2 regions of the Arthrobacter sp. 01L42 genome follow, and region 2 is predicted to be linked to the other one. Evidence: predicted binding sites of a transcription regulator. Region 2 holds the regulator's gene; the other holds the start of a gene.
What was found. Region 2 encodes HspR, which represses chaperone genes until heat shock. Its sites were predicted from a motif close to AAGTTGAGTCNNNNNGACTCAACTT; they were not measured.
Positions count from the first base shown of each region.

Region 1: the regulator HspR is predicted to act here: its motif matches at 1,526-1,550, upstream of clpB (ATP-dependent chaperone ClpB).

Region 1 covers NZ_JBFTSL010000006.1:170,351-173,761, reverse strand. Annotated here, with positions in the region: gene AC1DN2_RS07185 (LacI family DNA-binding transcriptional regulator) at 61-1,119, opposite strand; gene clpB (ATP-dependent chaperone ClpB) at 1,583-3,411, shown strand, end outside.
Region 2 covers NZ_JBFTSL010000015.1:20,102-23,512, forward strand. Annotated here, with positions in the region: gene AC1DN2_RS13850 (elongation factor G-like protein EF-G2) at 1-656, opposite strand, end outside; gene AC1DN2_RS13855 (hypothetical protein) at 763-1,161, opposite strand; gene AC1DN2_RS13860 (heat shock protein transcriptional repressor HspR) at 1,603-2,025, opposite strand; gene AC1DN2_RS13865 (DnaJ C-terminal domain-containing protein) at 2,041-3,024, opposite strand; gene AC1DN2_RS13870 (nucleotide exchange factor GrpE) at 3,289-3,411, opposite strand, start outside.

The DNA of each region.
Region 1 (3,411 bases), on a different contig from region 2:
CAGGGTCGCGGGAATGGGTAGGGCTGGCCGCGGACGGGCCGGCCCGCGTGTAGCGCGGCCTCAGCTGTCAGGAGGCGTGCAGCCGCACGTCCGCCCGACGTGCAGGCGGTGCCGGCACACTTTCGAGGTATAGGTGGCGGACGGGGAATCGATGCGTTTGAGCAGCATGGCGAACGCCTCGTTGGCCATTTCCTGCTGCGGTTGGACAATGCTGGTCAGGTTGATCAGCCCGGAGCGGCTGTGCGGCAGCCCGTCACAGCCGGCGACGGCGACGTCGTCCGGGATGCGCAGGCCGCGCGACAACGCGTATTCCATGACGCCGATGGCAAGCTCGTCGCTGCCGCAGACCACGGCCTGCGGCGGCGTTCCGGCCGAGAAGAGCCGCTCCGCCGCCAGCCGGCCGCCCTCGTTGTTCACCCTGGTGCTGATCTTCCGGTCGCCGCTGATCGTGATGCCCGCCGCGGCGGCTGTGCGGACAAACGCCTGTTCGCGGGCCAGGGAGGCCGTTGAGAACCGGGGGCCGATCACGGTGGCGATTTCGGTGAAGCCGTGGCTGAGCATGTGCTGCATCAGCGTGGTGGCTGCGGCGTCGTCGTCGATCCCGACGAAATCCGAGTCGAGGAAGTCCGCCCGGCGGGACAGGCACACGTAGGGGATGCGGGCCGCCCTCAGCGTGCGGAGCGCGGTGGCGTCGTCCCGGAGCGAGGCGGCCAGGATGATGCCATCGACGTTGCGGTGCGCGAGCGTCGAGGTGACCTGGGCGAGCACCTCCGGATCGTCCTGGGTGGTGGCGACGAACACTTCGTAGCCGGACTCCGCCGCGGCCGTAATGACGCCCTGCGCCCAGCGCGGAAACATCGGATTGATGATGTTCGGCAGGATCAGCCCGATGACCCGGGTCCGCTGCGGGTCGGTTGACTGCGACGGCTTACGGGGCCTGAAGCCGAGCTCGTTCGCCACGTGGATGATGTGGCGCCGGGTCTCGGGCGAGACGCCGCCCTTGCCGTTGAGGACGTAGGAGACCGCAGCCGAGGAAACCCCTGCAGCGCGGGCCACGGCAGCGGCCGAAACCGGCGGTACGGGGCCGTCGACGGTGGTGCTTATGGCGTGTTCGTGCATGTCCGGCCCTCCTTCGCGTCGGTTCGTTTTGCTGTGACCCCAGTTACAGTAAGGACCCCGCCGATCGTTAAGCAACGTTAAGTCATTCACGCGGGCCGTGCAGACCGACTGCTGTCGGACATGCCCATTGTTCGTGCCCGGGCCGGGGGGCATGCCCATTGTTCGTTCCCGGGCCGGGGGGACATGTCCAGCCGTGGGCCCGGGCGCTGGGCATAGTGGCACTATGGCCACTCTTCGGGCGCGGGGGAGGGCATGTCCAGCGGCGGGGTGCCCAGGGGAGGGCATGTCCAGCGGCCGGGGTGCGCGGCAGGGGTGCGCGGCCGCGGGGCGCACGGTGGCCGCGGGCGGTCGGCCCTAGACAGGCGTTTCGCTGTCGGCAAACATGGAGCCAGCCGCCCTCTTATCAAAGTTGAGCGATGTAGACTCAACTTTGATATCAGAACCTTTCCGGAAGGAGCCCTCGTTGGACGCCAAATTCACCACCAAGAGCCAGGAGGCCCTCGCTGCGGCCGCCATGAACGCCTCGACCGCGGGCAACCCGCAGCTCGAGCCCGCTCACTTGCTCAAGGCCCTCATGGACCAGCGGGAGGGCGTCGCCGTCGCGCTGCTCCGCGCCACCGGTGCCGACCCGGACGCCGTCAGTGTCCAGGCGAGCACCGCCATCAAGGCCCTTCCGTCGACTTCCGGGAGCAGCGTGCAGCAGGCGCAGTTGTCCCGGGCAGGGCTGCAGGCGATCAAGAATGCCCAGAACGAGGCCGAGCGGCTCGGGGACGCCTTTGTTTCCACCGAACACCTGCTGCTGGGCCTTGCCGCCGGGAGCGACGGCGTCGGGAAGCTCCTGCGCGAGGCCGGCGCCTCCCACGAGGCGCTGCTGGCCGCCCTCCCGGGCGTCCGCGGCGACCGCAAAGTGGACAACGCGGACCCGGAAAACTCGTTCCAGGCGCTGGAGAAGTACGGCACGGACCTCACTGCGGTCGCCCGCTCGGGCAAGCTGGACCCTGTGATTGGCCGTGATGCCGAGATCCGGCGGATCATCCAGGTCCTGAGCCGCCGCACCAAGAACAACCCCGTCATCATCGGCGAGCCCGGCGTCGGCAAGACCGCCGTCGTCGAGGGTCTCGCCCAGCGGATCGTGGAAGGCGACGTGCCCGAAAGCCTGCGCGGCAAGACGCTGATCGCCCTGGACCTCGCCTCGATGGTGGCCGGGGCGAAATACCGCGGCGAATTCGAGGAGCGGCTCAAGACTGTCCTGGAGGAAATCAAGAACTCTGAGGGGCAGATCGTCACGTTCATCGACGAGCTCCACACGGTGGTGGGTGCCGGCGCCACCGGGGACAGCTCGATGGATGCCGGCAACATGCTCAAGCCGATGCTGGCCCGCGGCGAGTTGCGCCTCATCGGTGCGACCACGCTGGACGAGTACCGCGAGAACATCGAAAAGGACCCCGCCCTGGAGCGCCGGTTCCAGCAGGTCTACGTGGGCGAGCCCAGCGTGGAGGACACCATCGGCATTCTGCGCGGCCTCAAGGAACGCTACGAGGCCCACCACAAGGTCTCCATCTCCGACTCCGCCCTCGTGGCGGCCGCGACGCTCTCCAACCGGTACATCTCCGGCCGGCAGCTGCCGGACAAGGCGATCGACCTCGTGGACGAGGCCGCGTCCCGGCTGCGCATGGAAATCGATTCGGCCCCGGAGGAGATCGACCAGCTGCGCCGCCAGGTAGACCGCCTGACCATGGAGGAACTGGCCCTGGCCGGCGAGACCGATCCCGCCTCGGTGGAACGGCTCGCGGCCCTGCGGGCGGACATGGCGGACAAGAAAGAGGAACTCGCGGGCCTGAACGCCCGGTGGGAGGCCGAGAAGGCGGGCCTGAACCGGGTGGGCGACCTGCGGGCCAAGCTTGACGAGCTCCGCTCCGCCGCGGACAAGGCCCAGCGCGAGGGGGACCTGGAGACCGCATCCAGGATCCTCTACGGCGAGATCCCCGCCCTGGAACGGGAACTGAACGCCGCCGCCGAGGCCGAAGCGGCCGTGCCGGACAAGTCCGGGCAGATGGTGGCCGACCAGGTTACCGCCGACGACATCGCCGAGGTGATTTCGGCCTGGACCGGCATCCCCGCGGGGCGCATGCTCCAGGGCGAGAGCCAGAAGCTGCTGAACATGGAGCACGTGCTGGGCGAGCGGCTGATCGGCCAGAAGCAGGCCGTCGCCGCGGTCTCCGACGCGGTGCGCCGCGCCCGCGCCGGGATCAGCGACCCCAACCGGCCCACCGGCTCGTTCCTGTTCCTCGG
Region 2 (3,411 bases):
GCCGGTTCCGCATCACTGTAGTCGGAGACCGTGCCGGTCAGCAGTCCCAGCAGCCCGGTGACGGGACCGTCCGCGGGGACCGGCAGGTAGAGCGGAAGGATGGAGTCGCCGAATGCCAGGCGGCAGCGGGCGATGGCGGCGTCGAAGTCCGCGCGCGGATGGTCCAGGCGGCTGATGACCACGGCCCGCGGCATCCCGAGCCGCTGGCACTCGCTCCAAAGCGCCGTGGTCGCTGCGTCGACGTCGTCGGTGGCCGAGACGACGAACAGCACCGCATCCGCCGCCCGGAGCCCTGCCCTCAGCTCGCCGATGAAATCCGTATAGCCCGGAGTGTCCAGCAGGTTGACCTTGATGTCCCCCACCATCACCGGCACCACCGCGAGCGCCACGGAGCGCTGCTGCGCGATGGCGGAAGGATCCGAGTCGCTCACCGTAGTGCCCTCGGCGATCGAGCCCTTGCGGGTGATGGCTCCGGTGGCGGCAAGCAGTGCCTCGGTGAGCATCGTTTTTCCGGAACCGGAATGCCCCACGAGTGCCACATTGCGGACCTTGTCCGGCTGTTCCGGCGGCGCGACGCCGTTGGCGTCTGCCCGCCGGAGGTCAGACGTACCCCGGACCGGTCCTCTTGACGGCGTCTTGGCGCCTTTCGACGGCATGAGAACCTCCCGGCGTCGCATCCACTCGTGCCCTGCAGGGCCTTGTGTTAAGGATTGGACACCCTGGGACGCCCGGACAGCAAGGTCTTTTTCAGGCCGTAGTTTTTCAGGCCGTGGCCGGAGCAACCAGGGACCCGGAGGCTGCCCGGTTCCGGAGCCAACGGCCCAGGGCCTTGCCTTTGCCCGTCCACCAGCTGTCCTCGTCGCTGCCATGGTGCCACCTGAAGATCACGGCGACCATGACGAACACTCCAGCGGCGACCTCGGGCCAAGAGCCGGAGGCGGCATCGAGGAGCACGCTGAACGCCATGACCACGATGGAAGGCAGTGCAAGTGTCCGGAACCACGTGTTGGCGACGAACCGGCTGCGGGATCGCGGCACGGAGACCGCGCGGACGAAGTCGAAGCACAGGCAGACGACCACCAGGGCCTGCCCCAGGGACATCAGGATGTGCCCCGGCAGGGAACCGGCAAACAGGACGGCCGCCTGGAGCCCCGGGCTCACGGCGTGCCCGTCAACGCAACTGGCCGCAGCCGGGACCCGCCCCGTAGGGGCGAATCAAACCTGGGCGAATCAAACCTGGGCGAATCACACCTGGACGGATCAAACTCGGTTGAATCATGCATGCGATGCCCCCCGGCGTCTACGCTGCTCCTGCGCTGGCTCCGCGCCCGGGCTTCCCGTAGGAGCTGTAGGCGTGTCATGCCAGCCTTTTCTGACACTCCAATTCAACGCGCGGAATGGGCATGAAGTCACGCAAATCAGGTACCCGACTATCGGATGGTCGGGTACCTGATTGCGTTCCGGTGTACTCGGTTTACTCCTGCCGCTACTTGCCCCGGCATTGCGACGTAACTGAAAAACGTGATGGTTGACACATTCCCCGTGGCCGTGTCATCGCCGCCCTGCTCACCAGGGAAACCTGGGGAAACCGCGAGATGAGTCCTAGCCCATGCCCCTCGGCCGCCACACCACCAGCGCCTGCGACCGCGCCTGCGGACGCTTGCCGCGGGCCAGGCTGACGACGTCGCCGGCAGTTCCTGCGGCGAAGATCCGCGAATCGGCCCCTTGGCGGCGCCGGCCCAGTTCCTCAGTCAGTTCTCCGACCCGGCGCTGCAGGGCGGCCACCTGGTTCTCCAGCTGGAGGATCCGCTTGATGCCCTCCAGCGAGACCCCCTCCTGGGAGAGCCGCTGGACCTCGCGAAGCATATTCACATCCCGCTGCGAGTAACGCCGCGACTTGCCCGGGGCACGGCTGGGCGAGACGATGCCCAGCCGGTCGTACTGGCGCAGCGTCTGCGGGTGCATGTCCGCCAGTTCCGCGGCAACGGAGATGACGAAGATCGGCTGGTCGAAGTCGATGGCCATGGCTGGATCCCGTTCCTAGAGCCGGGCCTTGGCTGCCAGGCCCGCGCGGACGTCCTCATTGGCGGTGGCCGCGGCGAAGGCCTTCACGGCCTCCTCCGCTTCCTTGTTCAGCTTCCGCGGAACAGCGACGTCGATCGTCACCAGCAGATCGCCGGTGGCTTTGGCGTGCTTGACGCCGCGGCCCTTGACGCGCAGGGTCCTGCCCGAGGGCGTCCCTGCCGGAACCCTGACCTTGACCGTGTCGCCGTCGACCGTCGGAACCTCGATGTCTGCGCCCAGGGCCGCCTCCGGGAAGGAGACCGGGACGTGGATCCGGAGGTTGTCGCCGTCGCGGACGTAGAATTCGTGCGGCTTTACCGAGACGGTGACCATGAGGTCGCCGTTGCCGGCGGGGGCGTACTGCCCCTTGCCGCGGACGCGGACCTTTTGTCCGTCCTTGATGCCGGCCGGGATGCGGACGTCGATGACCTCACCGTCCGGTTCACGCAGGCCGATCGTGGTGCCGCGGATGGACCCGCCGAACGAGATCGAGGTCGACGCGGTGCGGTCCGAGCCCTTCTGCGGAGCCCGCTGGAAGGACTGGCCCCCGCCGCCGAATCCGCCGCCGCCGAAGAGATCTGCAAACTCGGGCGGCATGCCGCCGGCCGTGCTGTAGCCGCCGGAGTGGCGGCCTCCGCCGCCGGTAAAGAGCCCGCCGAAGAGGTCCTCGAAGCCAGCTCCGCCGCCGGCCCCGCCGCTTCCGCCAGGGGCAAAGCGTGCGCCGCCGCCCATGGCCCGGATGGCGTCGTACTGCTGGCGCTCATCGGGATCCGAGAGCACGGAATAGGCCTCGGAGATGTCCTTGAACTTCTTCTCCGACGCGACGTTCCCCGCATTGGTGTCCGGGTGGTGCTGCCGGGCAAGTTTGCGGTAGGCCTTCTTGATGTCGGCGTCGGAAGCGTCCTTGGCGACACCAAGGATCTTGTAGAAGTCCTTGTCCACCCAGTCCTGGCTAGCCAATGGCGTTTCCTTTCAAAGTCTGTATTGCGGTTCGAGCTCCGCTGGATAGGGGGCCGTGCCCGCTTCGCGGTGCCCACCACGCCGCGGCCCCCTATCCAGCTGCGCTGCGTTCATCTCACCTTAGGCGAGACAACCGCTGAGCGGAGCGAGACAAGGGGCCCGGGAGTGGCATCGGGCCTATCGGAGCGTGGCGGCTTGGGTCCGCAGGACCCTAGGCCGCCACGCGTAGGGGCGGGGCCCCTTGTCTCGCTTCGCGATAGGTGACTACGCCGGTACCGCCACGATCACCTGGGCCGCGCGGAGGACGCGGTCGCCGGACTTGTAGCCCGAGCGCAGCACCTGGCTGACGGTGTCGATTTCGATATCCGTGCCGGGCTGCTGGATGAG